Regions from separate parts of the Vibrio sp. 11986-1-5 genome, predicted to be linked through region 3. Evidence: predicted binding sites of a transcription regulator. Region 3 holds the regulator's gene; each other region holds the start of a gene.
The links. Region 3 encodes MetJ, which represses methionine synthesis genes. Its sites were predicted from a motif close to TTAGACNTNTANANGTCTAA; they were not measured.

Region 1 (4,720 bases), on a different contig from region 3:
CTAGTGTTGGTCAAAGGTGATATTTGTCCGGGACAACGAGGGCGAGTACATAAAGTACTGCCTGTACTTGCCATTCTGTGGCTTGCTGTTGCGTCATTAAAAGTTGAGGCATTTTTAGTCGTATTTGCTTTGCTTTATTTTTACTCGCAGGTACAAACTAAAAAAACACGTCAAGAAGGGCCGTTGTGGGTAATGTATCTGGCAGATGGTTTAGTGTTAGCTTTTGTTGCGATTTTGATTTTTGATGCTGTCAATATGTCTGCCAGCTTGTCTTTGTTCAGTTTGATCTTTTTACTAGGCGCAATATTGGGGCATCTTTTACTGACGATCGCTCGTACACGTCTACAAGCTTTTCATCGTTTATTACCGGTGGTGGGTATTGTGTCAGCGATGATCGCAACACTCTGTATTGTTCCTTATGCCTATCAACTCGATGCGCCATCTTTGTCAGCATTGACTCAGCCTCTATTAATCAGTTTTTTATTGCTAGTAATAGGGATTGTTGCTTGGTGTTGGCACTTATTATTGGTGAAACCTGTGAACAAAGGACAGTTGATTGTTGCCCAAGGCTTGCTTTTGGCCGCTGCGACTGGCTTCCATCATCTTTATTTATAATTGGCAGAGTTTCGCGAGACGGTTCACTTTTCATTCCGCTAATTACGACTAAGCTTGTTAATAAGGCGTGTGATGATAGAGGAGCATGATGATGGATTTAAGCAATGTGAGCCGTCTTGACGATGCTATTTTACTCGGTATTGTAAATGAAAAGCTTCGGCTTGAATGTGATAGCTTGGGCGAATTAGTTTCCATGTATGAGATGAATGAAGAACACGTGGTTGGTAAGCTACAGAACTTGGGTTTTAGATACGACCCTCTCACCAACCAGTTTAAAGCGGTCTAATTTTACAAACCTATTAGTTTTTACAAATTAATCAGTTTTTAAGCCATCTTGATGCCATCGAGGTGGCTTTTGCATTGTTGACGAGCGATAGCAAAAAAGGCTTGCAGATAATGTTTGTCTTTTTCACTGTGACGAGTTGCGGCAAATAGCCTGCGCCACAAGCCATTCCCCAACGGTTTACTGGTGATCAATCCTTGACGGGAAAATTCACTGATTGCCCAATTCGGTAAGGTCGCAACGCCTAATCCCGCAGAGACCATTTGCACTAACATCAGGGTGTTATCGGCTTGTTTCCATTTTGCTGGTTCAATTCCTGCTGGTTGTAAAAAGAGCTTTACGACATCCAAGCGCTGTTTTTGTACCGGATAGCTCAGCATGGTTTGATCGGCTAAATCTTGCGCGCTAATAAACGCTTTATCGGCTAGTGGATGATTGGTTGCCGTTATGAGACGCATTTCAAAATCAAACAGCGGTTCATAGTGTACTTCAGAGCGAGGCAAAATATCTGAAGTGATCACTAAATCAAGCTCTCCCGCCAATAATGCAGGGAGAGGCTCAAATCCAAAACCAGAAGAAAAATCGAGAGTAACGCTCGGCCAAGCAATTTGATATTCACGTAGCGCGGGCATCAGCCATTGAAAGCATGAATGGCACTCAATCGCCATGTGTAATCGGCCATTAACATCTTCTTTTAGACTGGCCAGTTCATTTTCGGCTTTTGCCAGTCTTGGTAGCACTTCATCAGCGACCTTAAGCAGAATATTCCCTTCAGAAGTAAAACGGACCGGACGTGTTTTGCGCAAAAATAGTTGTCCTCCAATCCGTGCTTCGAGATCTTTGATTTGATGCGATAGAGCCGATTGCGTTAAGTGGAGACTGGTTGCGGTTGCGGTTAGCGATCCTGTCTCACGCAGCGACACTAAGGTTTTTAAATGTTTAAGTTCTATCATGCGCCACCGTCATTTTTATCTTTATTTTTGTCTATGACTATTTAACTTACGTTGTTTTTTTGGAGCTGTAAACATCTAGATGGCTATTTGTTATTTAAAGAAGTGAAGTTATCAAGTCTCAATATGAATTTAATTAATAAACAAGTTGAATAATTGGCGATTGTGTCAGTGATTGATTAGCGAGATAGTTTGGACATCCAGACATCTTTTAGTGTGGCGGTGTCTGACAAAATCAATGATCAAAAGGATAACGACCATGGCAACGACGACTCATATTCTAGGCTACCCACGTATCGGCGAAAAACGTCAATTGAAGTTCGCTTTAGAGCAATACTGGCGAGGTGAGATAACGCAAAATCAATTGCAACAGCTAGGCAGTGACATTCGACAACAAAACTGGCAATGGCAAAAAGAAGCAGGATTAAGTTTTGTCACGGCTGGTGATTTTGCTTGGTATGATCATGTGTTAACGACCACTTTATTACTTGGTCATGTGCCTAAGCGTCATCGTGATGGTTTTCCAGATATTGATACTTTATTTCGTGTCGGTCGTGGTCAATCGCAAAATAGCTGTGGTTGCAGTGGCAGTGCGGCCTCGGATATGACCAAGTGGTTTAACACCAATTATCATTATATTGTGCCGGAGTTTAGTGCTGATGATAGTTTTGAAGTCAGTTGGCCGCAGTTGTTTGATGAAGTCAATGAGGCGATTAAAGCTGGCCATCAAGTCAAACCAGTATTACTTGGGCCATTAAGCTACTTATATTTGGGGAAAGAGGTCGAAGAAGGATTTGATCGCCTGAGTTTGTTACCGAGACTATTAACGGCGTATCAAGCTATTTTGGCTAAATTAGCCAAACAGGGGGTGACGTGGGTACAAATTGATGAACCGATTCTAGCCCTTGAGTTAGAGCCAAAATGGCAAGATGCATTTAAATTAGCTTATCAAGTGCTACAAGGGGAGGTAAAACTATTACTCACCACGTACTTTGATTCGGTGGTCGATACGTTAGATAACATTATTCAATTACCGGTCAATGGTTTGCACATCGATCTTTCAGCTGCGCCCCAACAATTAAACAACGTCATCGACAAGCTACCTCAAGATTGGGTGTTATCGGCAGGAGTCATCAATGGTCGCAACGTATGGCGAGCGGATTTGGCTTCATTATTGACCTTATTACAACCGGTGAAAGAACAGTTAGGCGATAAGCTTTGGCTAGCCAGTTCTTGTTCTTTATTACACAGCCCGGTGGATTTGGATTTAGAGTCAAGCCTATCAGCGGAGGTGCGCAGCTGGTTTGCTTTTGCCAAGCAAAAAATTACCGAAGTGGCTTTACTCGCGAAAGCGCTAGATGGCGATCAAGCGGCGATCTTAGCTTGTGATACCTATAGTTTACCGATTGTCGAGCGAAAAAGTGCCCTGCATGTTAATAAGCCTCGAGTCCAAGCACGTGTCAATAGTATTGATCAAGCTCTGACCGAGCGAAGTGCGCCATACAGTGAGCGAGCGTATCATCAGCAAGAAGTGTTAGGTTTACCATTGCTACCAACAACAACGATTGGCTCTTTCCCACAAACGGGTGATATCCGTGCTGAGCGCAGCGCTTATCGACAAGGGAAATTAACCCAAGCGCAGTACGAGCAAGCGCTTAAAGGGCATATTGCCGATGCGGTGCAGCGTCAAGAAGCATTAGGGTTAGACGTATTAGTACATGGCGAAGCTGAACGTAATGACATGGTGGAATATTTTGCAGAAAATCTCGCTGGTTTTCAAACTACGCAATTTGGTTGGGTACAGAGTTATGGTTCGCGCTGCGTTAAGCCAGCGATTGTGGTTGCCGATATTGAAAGAGCGCAGCCAATTACAGTAGGTTGGTCGACTTATGCTCAGTCATTAACCAGCAAGCAGATGAAAGGGATGTTAACTGGGCCTGTGACCATTTTATGTTGGACATTCCCACGAGAAGATATTTCTCGTCAGCAGATAGCTCAGCAATTAGCACTGGCTTTACGTGATGAGGTTGCCGATCTGCAAGATGCGGGCATCAATATTATTCAGATTGATGAGCCGGCGATTCGTGAAGGCTTGCCGCTGAAAAAACGCGATCATCAAGCGTATCTGTCGTGGGCGGTGGATGCTTTTAAGATCTCTGCGGCGGTGGCTCGTCCAGAAACACAAATTCATACTCACATGTGTTACAGCGAATTTAATGAAATTATCGATGCGGTGGCAGCATTAGATGCAGATGTGATCACTATCGAAACATCACGGTCAAATATGGAGCTACTTAAAGCCTTTGAGGAGTTTAGTTATCCCAATGCGATTGGCCCTGGTGTGTATGATATTCATTCACCCAACATCCCTGCACAACAATGGATAGAAGATTTACTGCGTAAAGCCGCAGAAAAAATCCCCGTAGAACGTTTGTGGGTGAATCCAGACTGCGGTTTAAAAACGCGTAATTGGCCGGAAGTTGAAGCCGCATTGACCAACTTGGTGTTAGCGGCGAAAACCTTGCGCAGTGAGTGGCAAGCTAACGTTTAACATCGAAGTACAATCAAAACAAAAAGCCGCCATTCGAATTGAACCGATTGGCGGCTTTTTTGAGAACGGTGACTATTTATCTTGTGATAAACCGAGTAGCGATTGTTGGATATCACTCACTGGGGTTTGAATGGTTGGCTGAGTGGTAATGCCCAATTGTTGTTTTGCTTCTTCAACGGTTAATCCTAGATGACAACATAATAAATCGATTGCCATTTGGTAGCTATTGACTTCGGCCATGATAGTTTCCTTTGCTTGTTGTGACATACCCGCTTTTTAGCTGAATCTGCAAATAGTTTGCGTATAGCCATTGACTTAGAT
Region 2 (4,720 bases), on a different contig from region 3:
ATTGCGCTCGCGGCTCTATTATGGTGGATATTTTCCCAAGGTATCCTCCATAATTTACCGATAGGTGTTGTCGACTTATCACACAGTCAGTTATCGCGGCAAATGATTCGTCAACTGGATGCCACTTCAACCTTATCGGTAACCCACCATTACCAAAGTGCCTCAGAGGCGAAACAAGCATTAGTATCAAGTGATATTTATGCTTATGTGATTATCCCTGCACAATTTGATAAAAGCATTTATCGTGGAGAGCAGCCTCAAGTTAGCACTTTTTACAATAGCCAATACATTTTGATTGGACGCTTAATCAATTCAGCGGTTCTTCAAGCGCAAGGGACATTCAATGCTCAACTGGATGGTGCTCGAACCTTAGCGAAAGGAGAGCAAACGCTCCTCAGTGCGATGGGACAAGCAGTACCTGTGCGCACTCAAGTCACCCCACTGTTTAATAAAAACAATCACTATGCCCAGTTTTTAGTCTCTGCGGCAGTGCCTGCACTGTGGCAAATTTTTATCGTGGTCACGACAATTTTGATTTTGACTGCGAACTATCGTGAATACGGACTACAAAGTTGGTTAGCGGCTCAACCTTTACGAAACCTGAGTAAAACACTGGCCCCCTATTTTGTCATTTTCCTTCTACAAGGAGTTGGCTTTTTAATTTGGTTCTATCAAGTCATGCAATGGCCAATGCATGGTCGTTTTTCAATCATTATTCTGGCCCAGATAGCAACCATTTTAGCGTGTATGATTATGGGCGGTTTTTTCTATTTTTTAACCTTGGATCCGGCTCGGGCAATGAGCTTTGCGGGCGCGTTTACCGCACCGAGCTTTGCGTTTATGGGCGTCACTTTCCCTGCCTCTGATATGAGTAATGTCGCTCTTGCTTGGCGAAGTTTATTGCCCATCAGTCATTACATTGAAGTACAGATTAGTCAGGTCAATTATGGGTTAAACGCTCTACAATCACTCCATCATTTATCGCCAATGCTCGGTTATGGATTGCCTTTGATAATCACACTGGCACTTATCAATAAACATAAAAACAAAGAAACTGCGCTAAGGAGTAATCATGACTCTGTTTAATCTGCTTAAAGCTGAGTTAAAAGCGCTACTCACTAATCCTGTCGTGATGTTAACCATGATTGGAGGAGTGGTTTTTTATTCTTTCCTCTATCCATTACCGTATAGCCAGCAAACCCCTCGTGAATTACCCATTACTGTTGTCAATTTAGATAAAAGCCAGACTAGCTATCAACTTGAGCGAATGGTAGACGCTACCCCACAGATAAAAATCATCCAACGAAATCACTCTATTGAGGATGCCAAAACCGCTTTTTTAGCTGGCGAAGTAAGCGGTATTTTGGTGATTCCTGAACATTTTTATAAAGATTTGCTGCTCGGCAAAAGTCCAACGTTAGCGTACGCTGGAGACGCGGCTTACTTTCTGGTCTATGGCACAGTAGTTGAAGGATTAGTGCAAGCCGGAGGGACATTGTCGGCAAAAGCTAAAGTGGCGCGCTTAGTCGTCGATGGGGAACCTTTAGGTCTCGCAATGGAACACTGGTCTGCATTGCAGTCCAATATGAAGCCCACTTTTAATCCTAAAATGGGTTATATCGATTACGTTGTGCCCGGCGTATTTGTGCTGATATTACATCAAACACTGATTATGGCGGTGGGATTAATGGTCGGCACCCAAAAACAGGGCAAAGGCTACTGGCAGCGCGTCTCTCCATTTCGATTGATTGCAATAAGAACGCTACTGTTTGTCGCCTGTTATTACCTCCTCAGTATGTATTACTTTGGCGCTAGTTTTAGTCGTTTAGGTATCACGACCCTCGCGAATATGGGGCAATTGCTGACACTTTTATTGCCCTTTTTATTGAGTGCTTGTTTTCTCGGTATATGGCTTGGCGCGCTCGTACCAAGGCGAGAGCTCGTTACCGTTGTTGTCTTAATCAGCTCGATGCCGTTAGTTTTTTCTTCTGGCTTTATTTGGCCACTAGAAGCGATTCCGCCGCCCATCACTTGGCTGGCTAGCCTATTTCCAAGTACGCCGGGAATACAAGGTTTTCTTGCTCTGAATCAAATGGGCGCTGAATGGTGGCAAATAGCGCCACAATGGACACTGCTTTGGTTACAAACCTTAGGCTGGGGTTGGCTAGCGTGGTGGCAATACCGTCGAACCGGCAAAGGAAAACTCGCTCATCATGACTAACTAATCTCTACTCAGGATAATGAAAATTCTACAAGCTTTCTTATCCTGAGCTAGCATTAAATCATAAGAGCAAAAGCATGACTCCGGTTGCTTGAACAGCGCACAAGCCTTTCTTTTATCGCCATCACTCCCCCTGCTACATACATCTGTTACCGCTATTAACACGATATCTTTCCTTTATCTTATCTCTTATCGAAGTTAAATAAATATCCATGATAGATACCACTTAGCTATCGACTTTTAAAGTTGCATAGGTTATAAGTCTAGAAGTATAGACGTCCATTAGCTTAGGGAGCAAGCCGTGCCAATTAAGATCCCCGATCAACTACCTGCAACCGATGTGCTACGCCAAGAAAACATCTTTGTTATGTCCGAATCTCGTGCATCAACGCAAGGTATTCGACCTCTTAAAGTATTAATTTTAAACTTAATGCCCAAAAAAATTGAAACCGAGACACAGTTCTTACGACTGTTGTCTAATTCCCCTTTGCAAGTCGATATTGAGTTATTACGCATCGATGACCGTCCGAGTAAAAATACACCGGAAGCTCACCTCAATGCTTTCTATCGTCAATTTGATAAAGTCAGTCAACGCAATTTTGATGGCCTTATCATTACTGGCGCGCCTCTCGGATTGGTTCAATTTGAAAATGTCGCTTATTGGGATCATCTACAGCGCGTCATGAGTTGGGCTAAACATCATGTCACTTCAACGCTATACATTTGTTGGGCTGCGCAAGCCGGGTTAAAACTGCTGTATAACCTTCCCAAACGCACCCGAGAAGAAAAACTCTCTGGGGTTTACCAACATGAGATTCATCAGCCTTTTCATCCTCTGCTAAGAGGATTCGATGACACCTTCCTCGCCCCACATTCTCGTTATGCCGATTTCGCCGCCGATTATCTAGAACAACATACGGATCTCGATCTGCTTGCAACATCAAGCATTGCGGGTGTTTATCTAGCGGCAACGAAAGATAAACGAAATGTATTTGTTACTGGCCATCCCGAGTATGATGCTGATACCCTACACCAAGAATATATTCGAGATCTTGCAGAAGGTTTGCAACCGCCAATACCGCTCAATTATTATCCTGATGATAATCCGGAACATTCACCGCGTGCGAGCTGGCGAAGTCATGGACACTTATTGTTTGCCAACTGGCTTAATTACTGTGTTTATCAACAAACGCCTTATGATCTTGAGCACTTTAGTGAAGATAAATTCACTAAAGACGATTAATACCACCTCTCCTCTTACCTTAGGCTAACTGAGTTTGCTAACTGACTCGCATCCTTGTCAGTTAGCCATTTTTCAAATACCCAATCATTCTATTATAGACGCCACAACAACTTGAATTTACAGCTGTATTTGGGCTTCACCAAGATTTCTAAATCGCTCTGGCTAATCCTATCGATGATGTGATGTCAGAAAACCCCTGTAGTAACACGACTGAAAATTCAAGCAAAACAAACGTCACAGCGTTGCTGAATGGAGAAATGGCATGAAATGGGGATTCGTATTGGGCTTAGGGATCAGTGTCTTGTCGCTAAGTGGCTGCGTTACTATGACTGAACAGGGACAAGCAGAATTACGAAGTACTCCAATTGAAATGGCAGAATCAAGAATTGCGTTAGGCTTAGGTTATCTTGAACAAGGTAACCGAGTAAGGGCTAGGCAAAGCCTACAAAAAGCGCTCCAACATGCACCGCACTATTACCGTGCTCAGCTATCAATGGCGCATTACTTTGAAATAGTCGGAGAGACCAGCGCCGCTCAGCAGCTTTATCAAACGGCATTAAGAGAGCATCCCAGAAATGGGAATGTACTCAATAACTACGGTGCTTTTTTGTGTAAACAAGGAGAATACAGCCGAGCCGATCAGTACTTTATGCGTGCCGTTGAACAGCCTTATTATTATCTGATTCCCGCCAGTTATGAGAATGCGGGATTTTGCGCTTTAACCTCGGGTGATAAACAAAAAGCGTACTACTACTTCGAACGCTCGTTAGATCATGATCCCAATCGTGTTCGTTCAATCCTACAACTGGCTAAATTGGAAATAGATGATCGTCAGTTTATTCCGGCACGACTGCGTTTAATGAAGTTCCATCAACAGTATGGTTATCAAAAAACATCACTAGAACTACTGATTGAACTAGAAAAACGCAGTGGTAATCCTGCGTTAGAAAACAAGTATCAGACATTGTTAGCAGATCTAGTCTGACTATTTTTTGATGTTGGTTGGACGACCGTCTCTACCGCCTTTACGATCGCGATAATTGACACGGCGCTGCTTTTTAACGGCTTTAGCACGCTCAATTTTTTTGTATTCACGATAAGCGATACGGATAAACTTAACCAGTCCGGCTAAAAGTAGCAAACCAAAGACAGTCATAAAAGGCACGCAAAGCCACTCAGGTTGACATGGCATGTAGAAGTCGATGTCCATTTGTGGCCTCCTTAGATTTAGGCGCTATTTATACCTCTTACTGATT
Region 3 (4,720 bases):
TGAGTTCGGATTCCGCTGTGCAGATAAACTCAACTGGGCAGGTTTTCAGTTGCTGGTAAAAACCGTGATTGTGCTGCGCGTTACGAGTGACGCCTGCACCTACGGCAGCTAATAGTGAATAACCTTCTTTGAGTTTACTCTCGGTAGCGAGTGCCGAGTCCTGTAAATAACCAAATACATCACTGGCCATTTCTCTGGTGTAGGCAAGGCGCAGTTGATGCTGATCGGCTTGCACTTCAAAGGCCAATGGCTCAAGTTGAGCCCGTTTGAGATGTGCTAATACCGTGTGTTGTAGGCGTTGGAAATCTTGTCCGGCGGCGAGCGTCAATTCAATCAGCAGCACATCCTCCAAAGAGGTGATGATTTTTGCTCCTCGCCCAGAGGCAAGAATACGTTCAATGCGTGTTGAGCCCGATTCTGGCTGATGGCTAGAGCGTAAATGCAGTTCCATAGTGCTTTGCACCACTGGCTGTAAAGTTCGGCTATGCAGTACTGGCGCGGCCAGTCGAGCCAGTTCGTTGGCTTCATCTAAGCGCAGTAGTGGCAATAAACAGGCATCATCCACCACTCTTGGATCTGCACTGTATACTCCCGCGACATCACTCCAGATGGTGACGCGTTCAACGTCCGCGAGAGCACCAATCATGGTCGCAGAATAATCGGAACCATTACGTCCAAGCAGAACCGTTTCCATTGCGCTATTTTGTGCAATGAAGCCGGTAATGATGATGCGCTGCTGCGGATGCTGGGCGAGAATCGCTTTAAGTAAAGGAGCGGAGCGAGCGCGATCAACCTCGGGTTGTGGTCCGGTTTCGGCGCGTAAGAAAGCACGGGCATCTTGCGCAATAGCGGGTAATTGTTGCTGATTGAGTAGTGCTACCAATAAGCGCGCCGACCATACCTCACCATGCGCCAGTACCGCGGATTGCTGAGCGTAGTTCAATGGAGCGGTGAGCGCGGCCAGTTGAGAGCACTCCTGATTGAGCTGAGTCATAAGATGATTGGCGATATCGCCATTCAATAATTCGTCAATTAACTGCGTTTGATATTGGCGAATGGCTTGCAGTTGTTGATGTGCAGTCAGGGCATCTTTTTCAAGGTGACTGACAAAATCAATTAATTGATTGGTGGTTTTGCCAGCGGCAGAGACGACCACTAGATCATGATGCTGCGAATACTGCTGTAAAATATCCACCACGTTTAGGTAGCAATCACGATCGGCTAGGCTACTACCGCCAAATTTATGTAATTGCTGCTTCATTAATTTTTTTCCTGTGCTTGCTTAAAGGCTTGTTCAAGGTCGGCAATCAGATCGCTAGCGGCCTCCAATCCGACAGAGAGGCGCAGCAGTTGTTGGCCGACGCCAGCTTCGGCAAGGGCAATCTCCCCCATAGCCCGATGCGTCATCGAGGCGGGATGGCAAATTAAGCTTTCCACCCCGCCTAAAGATTCCGCTAAAGAAAACAGACCTAATGCACCGACAAAGTGTTTGAGTTGTTCAAAGGTACCTGCAAACTCAAAACTGAGCATGGCACCAAAGCCACTTTGCTGTTGTTTAGCAATCTCATGGCCGGGATGGCTGACCAAGCTCGGGTGATAAATTTGTCCAACCAGTGGTTGAGTTTGTAGGTAAGCGAGTACTTGTTGTGCACTCTCTTCGTGAACGCGCATTCGGGCCGATAAAGTGCGTAAGCCGCGCAAAGTCATATAACTATCAAACGGGGTGCCAGTCGAACCAAGGCAATTTCCCCACCACGCTAATAGTTCGCCATGCTCGGCTGTTCGGCTGATGATAACGCCACCAATCACATCAGAATGCCCATTGAGATACTTGGTGGTGGAGTGAATGACAAAATCCGCCCCTAAGGCGATAGGTTGCTGGTAAATGGGAGTTAAAAACGTATTGTCTACTGCCACCAATGTATTAGTTGCCTTGGCTTGTTGGCAGAGCTGCTGAATATCGACCACTCGAACTAAAGGGTTGGAAGGGGTTTCTATCAGCAGCAGTTTGGGTTTTAGCGCCAGCGCCTCACTGACCGCAGTCGGATCCGATTGATCGATAAACAAGACTTTAAAATCGCCTTTTTTCGCTCGTGAATTGAGCAGTCGATAGGTGCCGCCATAACAATCATGAGGAGCGACAATCCACTCTTGAGGAGACAAAAAGGTCGAAATCCACAGATTGATAGCCGAGGTTCCACAGTTGGTGACAATCGCCGCTTGTCCCCCTTCGAGATCCGCTAGGGTTTGTTCCAGTAAGCTACGGTTTGGATTGCCTGAGCGGGTGTAATCATAGGTAGGCACTTCACCAAAGGCTGGAAAGCCAAAGTTAGTCGATAGATAGATCGGTGGTACCACCGCATGGTATTGGCTGTCCGATTCTATTCCTGTGCGAACGGCAATGGTGGCAGGTTGGCGAGTGGTCATAGTGGCTTCCTTTCTGAATCTACAATAAATGGGCTAACGGAAGAGGGAGGATCTCGTCGTCACTAGAGTCACACTTTACTGATCAAAAAAGAAGACGTCAACACATCTAGATGTCTATATGTCTTTGCTTATGGCAGTAAATCCCGCTAAAATTAGGGACTTTGATTAGTAGACTCAAATTCACACAACGAAGGTGCGCAATGGCAGACTGGAATGGCGATTATATTAGCCCCTACGCGGAGCATGGTAAAAAGAGTGAGCAGGTAAAAAAAATCACGGTATCCATTCCGTTGAAGGTACTCAAAGTGCTTACTGATGAACGAACTCGCCGACAAATCAACAATTTACGTCACGCCACTAACAGTGAATTATTGTGTGAAGCTTTTTTGCATGCGTATACGGGACAGCCGTTACCGACTGATGAAGATTTACGTAAAGATAGGCCTGATGATATTCCAAGCGAAGCTAAAGCTTTGATGACCGCAATGGGTATTGAGTTTGAAGCGTACGATGATTGAATGATGTCGACAAAAAAACCTAGCTACGCTAGGTTTTTTTAGATCGAGGGTCGCTATAAGGTCACCTTAACGACAATTTTCTGCCATATAATTTTCTGGCATGTCGATACGCGCCACGCCGGACTCGACGGCGGCTTGAGCGACCGCTTTGGCGACTCGTGGTAGTAAGCGTGGGTCCATTGGTTTTGGAATAATATAATCAGCGCCATAGCTAAGCTTTTCTACCCCAGCGGCTTTGAGTACTTCGCTTGGGATCGGCTCTTTCGCTAATTGACGAATGGCATCGACAGCAGCACGTTTCATTTGATCATTAATTTCGCTGGCGCGAACATCCAATGCACCACGGAAAATAAATGGGAAACACAGCACATTATTCACTTGGTTGGGGTAATCGCTGCGCCCAGTACCGAGGATTAAATCGTTTCTCACCTGATGAGCTAACTCAGGTTTGATTTCTGGATCGGGGTTGGAGCAAGCAAAGACGACGGGTTTATCAGCCATCAATGCTAGGGCTTCTGGTGGCAATAAATTCGGGCCAGAAACCCCGAGGAACAAATCGGCGCCGGCAATCACATCTTCCAAAGTGCGCTTATCGGTATTGTTGGCAAATAATTGTTTATATTCGTTTAAATCGTCACGGCGGGTATGGATGACGCCTTTACGATCCAGCATGTAAATTTTTTCACGCATCGCACCGCATTTAATCAATAGTTCCATACAAGCGACTGCTGCAGCGCCCGCACCCAGACAAACAATAATACATTCATTGAGTTGTTTGCCTTGCAGTTCAATCGCGTTGAGCATTCCAGCGGCGGTCACAATCGCGGTGCCGTGTTGATCATCATGGAAGACAGGAATATCACAGCGCTCGATGAGACGGCGTTCAATTTCAAAGCAATCTGGCGCTTTAATATCTTCTAAATTGATCCCGCCAAAGGTATCGGCGATGTTGGCAACGGTATCGACAAACTCATCGATAGTACGATGTTTGACTTCGATATCGATCGAATCAAGGCCAGCAAAACGTTTAAAGAGCAGCGCTTTACCTTCCATTACTGGCTTTGATGCCATCGGACCAAGATTGCCTAAGCCAAGAATTGCCGTGCCATTAGAGATGACGGCGACCGTGTTGCCTTTGGCGGTATACTTGTACACGTTATCAGGTTGTTGGGCGATTTCACGAACCGGTTCTGCTACGCCTGGGCTATAGGCCAGCGCTAGGTCACTGGCTGAATCGGCCGGCTTGGTTAAGGCGATGCCAATTTTACCTGGAGTCGGTAGTGCATGGTAATCAAGAGCACGTTGGCGAAATGCTTCTTGTGGCGAGAGGTCTTGGCGATGATCATCAGACATAGGGGGAGCTTCTCTTATAATGTTATCAACGAAGCTATGATTCTAAAGGATGTCGATTGAGCTGCCTAGGTGGGATTGCGATCACAAACCATCAAATCGGTAAGATGAAGACTGATAAGACCAGCTGAGTGCTAATGACGACCAAGTAAAGCACACTAAAACTGGCAATAAAAAAGAACGCCGTAGCGTTCTCTTTGTATAACTTGCGCTTAAAGTAATAATTACTTCTTGCTTGATAGAGCACCGAAACGCTTGTTAAAGCGATCAACACGGCCGCCAGTATCAACGATACGTTGCTTACCAGTGTAGAATGGGTGGCACTTGTCACATACGTCAAGGTAGATGCTTTCTTTTGCTAAAGTAGACTTGAAAGTGAATGCGTTGCCGCAAGAACAAGTTGCGCTAACTTCTTTGTATTCTGG
Region 4 (4,720 bases), on a different contig from region 3:
TAATGGTAGAACCTTGCACTAAGATGGAAAACACAACTACAGCATAGGTCATTACCATTACCAATTCTTTCACATCAATTAATTTATCTGGAATGACCATTACCCCGGCGGGGATAGAGAGCGCCATGGCTAACGCTAAGCCTCCTCTCAAACCTCCCCAAGTCAGAATTCTAACCGACCATGGGTTGTAATGACGAAAGCGTTTAAAGCCCAAATAAGATACCCACACACTCAGATAGCGTGCACATAATACCAGTGGAATGGCAAATGCCATTAGAATCCAATCTTCTTGATGAAATTCAAATAGCAACATTGACATACCGATCAACAAAAATAGTACGCCATTTAAAAATTCATCCACTAACTCCCAGAAATGATCTAAGTGCTCTTCACTCTCTTTAGAAAAACCGATAAAACGTGTCCAGTTACCGATCATAATGCCAGAGACTACCATGGCTAAGGGACCGGAGACATGGATGACATCAGCAAAAACATACCCTGCTGTTGGGATGCCGATAGTGAGTAAGAGCTCCATAGAATGGTCATCAGTAGCACTGATCAAGTAATGAAAGAGTAGGCCAAGCAAAAAGCCATAGGCAATGCCGCCTAATGCTTCTTGAGCAAATAGCGCAGCCACACTGCCAATCGTTGGCGTTTCATGACCAAAAGCAATAGTGAATAGCGTGACGAAGATAACCAACCCGAATCCATCGTTAAATAACGATTCACCTTCAATTTGGGTCGAAATACGCTTTGGGGCATTCAGTTTTTTTACAATCGCTAGTACAGCAATGGGGTCAGTAGGGGAGATAAGAGATCCAAACAGTAAACAGTAGATTAGATCGAGTTGAATACCGATAAACTGACAAAAGGCATACAAGACTAGACCGATGAAGAAAGTAGAGAAAAGAGTCGCTCCTAGAGCGAGCACGGTAATCTCCCACTTTTGCTCTTTTAAATTAGGAAGTTTTATCCCTAAACCACCCGCAAAGAGTAGAAACCCCAAGATTCCTTTCAACAAAAAGCTTTCAAAGTTAATCCTAGTAACGGTATCAGTTGCGATTTGTGCTAGATAAAACCAGTCATTTTGCCCTGCAATGATGATCAATATCGAAAGTATCATTGAGCCTGCGGTAATGGCAATGGTGGTTTGCATTTTGATTATTTTACTGTTGATAAAAGCAATCATCATCGCTGCAGCTGATAAAAAGCATAAGGTATAGTAAACCGACATTCTCTTTCTCATTATGTAACAAAGTGTGATTAAAATTTTCGTTGCATCGATAACAAATAGCAAACATTTTCTAACATTAAAATTTTAGGTTATGGCACGATTTATCCAGTTATTAATCTCTTTTTAGACGTCTAGATTTCTAACTAAACTGTGGTAGGATGAGAAATAAATACCAGGGAATGAGGTTTAACGGTGGGAAGTCAGCTATCCAAGCAAATAGAACAGCAACTCAAACATAGAATTCTGCTGATAGATGGTGGTATGGGCACCATGATTCAGAGTTATCAGTTACAAGAGGAAGATTATCGAGGCAGCAGATTTTCTGATTGGCACTGTGATCTTAAAGGTAACAATGATCTGTTAGTTTTATCGCAACCACAATTAATTAAAGAGATTCATCATGCTTATCTAGCCGCTGGCGCAGATATTTTAGAAACCAACACCTTCAACTCGACCACTATTGCGATGGCTGATTATGATATGCAGTCATTAAGCGCAGAAATTAATTATGCTGCTGCGCAACTAGCACGCCAAGTCGCCGATGAATGGAGCCAAAAAACACCCGATAAACCTCGTTATGTTGCTGGTGTACTCGGCCCGACCAACCGAACTTGTTCGATCTCCCCCGATGTGAATGATCCAGGTTATCGTAATGTTAGTTTTGATCAACTGGTTGACGCCTATTCAGAATCTACTCGTGCGTTGATTGAAGGTGGTTGCGATCTGATCATGATTGAAACGATTTTTGATACGCTTAATGCGAAAGCTTGTGCTTTTGCTGTTGATTGCGTGTTTGAAGAGTTAGGTTACGCATTACCAGTCATGATCTCAGGCACCATTACCGATGCCTCAGGGCGAACGCTTTCCGGGCAAACCACGGAAGCCTTTTATCACTCTTTACGTCATGTCCGTCCGCTCTCTTTTGGTTTGAATTGTGCACTTGGTCCTGACGAATTACGCCAATACATTGCTGAGTTATCAAGAATCTCAGAAAGTTATGTCTCTGCTCATCCTAATGCGGGCTTACCGAATGCGTTTGGTGAATACGATCTCGGTGCGCAAGAAATGGCAGAGCATATTGCTGAATGGGCACAAGCGGGATTTCTGAATCTGGTTGGTGGTTGCTGTGGTACGACACCTGAGCACATTGCAGCAATGGCGAAAGCGGTTGAAGGGGTGGCTCCTCGTCCACTACCTGAGCAAAAAGTCGCTTGCCGTCTTTCTGGTTTAGAGCCGTTGATCATTGAGGCTGATACCCTATTTGTTAATGTCGGTGAGCGAACCAATGTCACTGGCTCGGCACGTTTTAAGCGTCTTATTCGTGAAGAGTTATACGATGAAGCTTTAGATGTGGCTCGTGAGCAAGTCGCTAACGGAGCTCAGATCATCGATATTAATATGGATGAAGGCATGCTTGATGCCAAAGCCTGTATGGTGCGATTTTTACAGCTGTGCGCTTCGGAACCAGAGATCTCAAAAGTACCGATTATGGTGGATTCATCAACATGGGAAGTGATTGAGGCGGGACTAAAGTGCATTCAAGGTAAAGGTATTGTTAACTCGATTTCTCTAAAAGAAGGTAAAGAGAAATTTATTGAACAAGCCAAATTGGTTCGCCGTTATGGTGCGGCCGTGATTGTGATGGCGTTTGATGAAATGGGGCAAGCCGATACCCGTGAGCGTAAGGTTGAGATCTGTACTAATGCGTATCGAATTTTAGTGGATGAAGTTGGTTTTCCAGCAGAGGACATTATCTTTGATCCCAACATCTTCGCCATTGCCACTGGCATTGATGAACACAATAACTATGCGGTGGATTTTATTGAAGCCATTGCGGATATCAAACGCGACTTACCTCATGCGATGATTTCCGGTGGTGTGTCTAACGTTTCTTTTTCATTTCGTGGTAATAACTATGTTCGAGAGGCGATTCATGCCGTATTTCTCTATCACTGCTTTAAACATGGCATGGATATGGGGATCGTTAACGCCGGTCAACTAGAAATCTATGACAACGTGCCACTCAGTTTACGTGAGGCAGTGGAAGATGTGGTGCTGAACCGTCGAGCTGACGCGACAGAGCGCTTACTTGAGATAGCGGAACAGTATCGTGACAATGCCGTGGGTAAAGTGGACGATCCGGCTTTACTTGAATGGCGTAGTTGGCCTGTAGCAAAACGTTTAGAGCATGCATTAGTTAAAGGTATCACTGAATTTATTGTTGAAGATACCGAGGAAGCTCGTCAGCAGTCTTCTCGGCCATTGGATGTGATCGAAGGTCCATTAATGGATGGCATGAACGTAGTTGGTGATTTGTTTGGTGAGGGTAAGATGTTCTTACCTCAAGTGGTGAAGTCGGCGCGAGTGATGAAACAAGCGGTCGCGTATTTAGAACCCTATATTAATGCCTTAAAACAAGCCGGGTCGACCAACGGTAAGATCTTACTCGCGACCGTAAAAGGTGATGTACATGACATTGGTAAAAATATTGTCGGTGTTGTATTGCAGTGCAATAACTACGAAATCATTGATCTGGGTGTGATGGTACCGTGTGAGCAAATACTGAAAGCCGCCAAAGAACAGCAAGTGGATATTATCGGTTTATCCGGTTTGATTACCCCTTCACTAGATGAAATGGTTCATGTGGCGAAAGAGATGGAGAGACAGGGATTCAATCTGCCGTTGTTGATTGGAGGGGCAACAACGTCTAAAGCACATACCGCGGTTAAAATAGAACAAAACTATCGTCATCCGGTTGTTTATGTGAATAACGCATCCCGGGCAGTGGGAGTATGCAGTGCTCTGCTATCTGATGAACTACGACCCGCATTTATTGAAAAGTTAGATCTCGACTATCAACGTACTAGGGATCAGCATGCTCGAAAAACCCCGAAAACACGACCAATCAGTTTGGACAAAGCTCGGGCCAACAAAGTCGCTATTGATTGGCAATCTTATACCCCACCAGTACCGGCTAAGCCTGGTGTTCATGTGTTTGACAATTGCTCGATTGCTTTGTTGCGTGAGTATATCGATTGGACGCCCTTCTTTATGACTTGGTCTTTAATGGGAAAATACCCAGCCATTTTGCAGCACGAAGAGGTAGGAGAAGAGGCTCAGCGCTTATTTGCTGATGCCAATGCATTATTAGACCGAGTGGAACAAGAGGGATTACTGCAAGCTAAGGGGATTTGTGGCTTGTTTCCTGCCGCCAGCGTGGGTGATGATATTGAAGTTTACGCGGATGAAACACGTAGTGAGGTTATCCATGTATTGCATCATCTGCGTCAGCAGACGGAGAAGCCGAAAGGTGCGAACTATTGCCTTGCCGATTATATCGCGCCGAAATCATCAGCGAAACAAGATTGGATCGGCGCTTTTGCTGTCACTGGAGGCATTGGGGAAAGGGAGCTGGCTGATGCTTATAAAGCCCAAGGGGATGATTATAATGCGATCATGATTCAAGCGGTGGCGGATCGTTTAGCG

Region 1: metE (5-methyltetrahydropteroyltriglutamate--homocysteine S-methyltransferase) is a predicted target of MetJ. The motif match lies at 1,919-1,938, and genes of this name have one in related genera.
Region 2: metA (homoserine O-acetyltransferase MetA) is a predicted target of MetJ. The motif match lies at 2,485-2,504, and genes of this name have one in related genera.
Region 4: metH (methionine synthase) is a predicted target of MetJ. The motif match lies at 1,358-1,377, and genes of this name have one in related genera.

The regions. Positions count from the first base shown of each region.
Region 1 covers NZ_CAWNVW010000011.1:473,430-478,149, forward strand. Annotated here, with positions in the region: gene AACS00_RS05120 (hypothetical protein) at 1-615, shown strand, start outside; gene AACS00_RS05125 (DUF4250 domain-containing protein) at 707-901, shown strand; gene AACS00_RS05130 (LysR substrate-binding domain-containing protein) at 940-1,851, opposite strand; gene metE (5-methyltetrahydropteroyltriglutamate--homocysteine S-methyltransferase) at 2,108-4,399, shown strand; gene AACS00_RS05140 (hypothetical protein) at 4,472-4,639, opposite strand.
Region 2 covers NZ_CAWNVW010000011.1:579,009-583,728, reverse strand. Annotated here, with positions in the region: gene AACS00_RS05625 (ABC transporter permease) at 1-1,086, shown strand, start outside; gene AACS00_RS05620 (ABC transporter permease) at 1,073-2,221, shown strand; gene metA (homoserine O-acetyltransferase MetA) at 2,523-3,464, shown strand; gene pilW (type IV pilus biogenesis/stability protein PilW) at 3,727-4,449, shown strand; gene AACS00_RS05605 (hypothetical protein) at 4,450-4,674, opposite strand.
Region 3 covers NZ_CAWNVW010000051.1:158,949-163,668, reverse strand. Annotated here, with positions in the region: gene AACS00_RS13785 (bifunctional aspartate kinase/homoserine dehydrogenase II) at 1-1,261, opposite strand, end outside; gene AACS00_RS13780 (O-succinylhomoserine (thiol)-lyase) at 1,261-2,427, opposite strand; gene metJ (met regulon transcriptional regulator MetJ) at 2,628-2,945, shown strand; gene AACS00_RS13770 (malic enzyme-like NAD(P)-binding protein) at 3,012-4,298, opposite strand; gene rpmE (50S ribosomal protein L31) at 4,520-4,720, opposite strand, start outside.
Region 4 covers NZ_CAWNVW010000002.1:116,192-120,911, reverse strand. Annotated here, with positions in the region: gene AACS00_RS01135 (cation:proton antiporter) at 1-1,234, opposite strand, end outside; gene metH (methionine synthase) at 1,427-4,720, shown strand, end outside.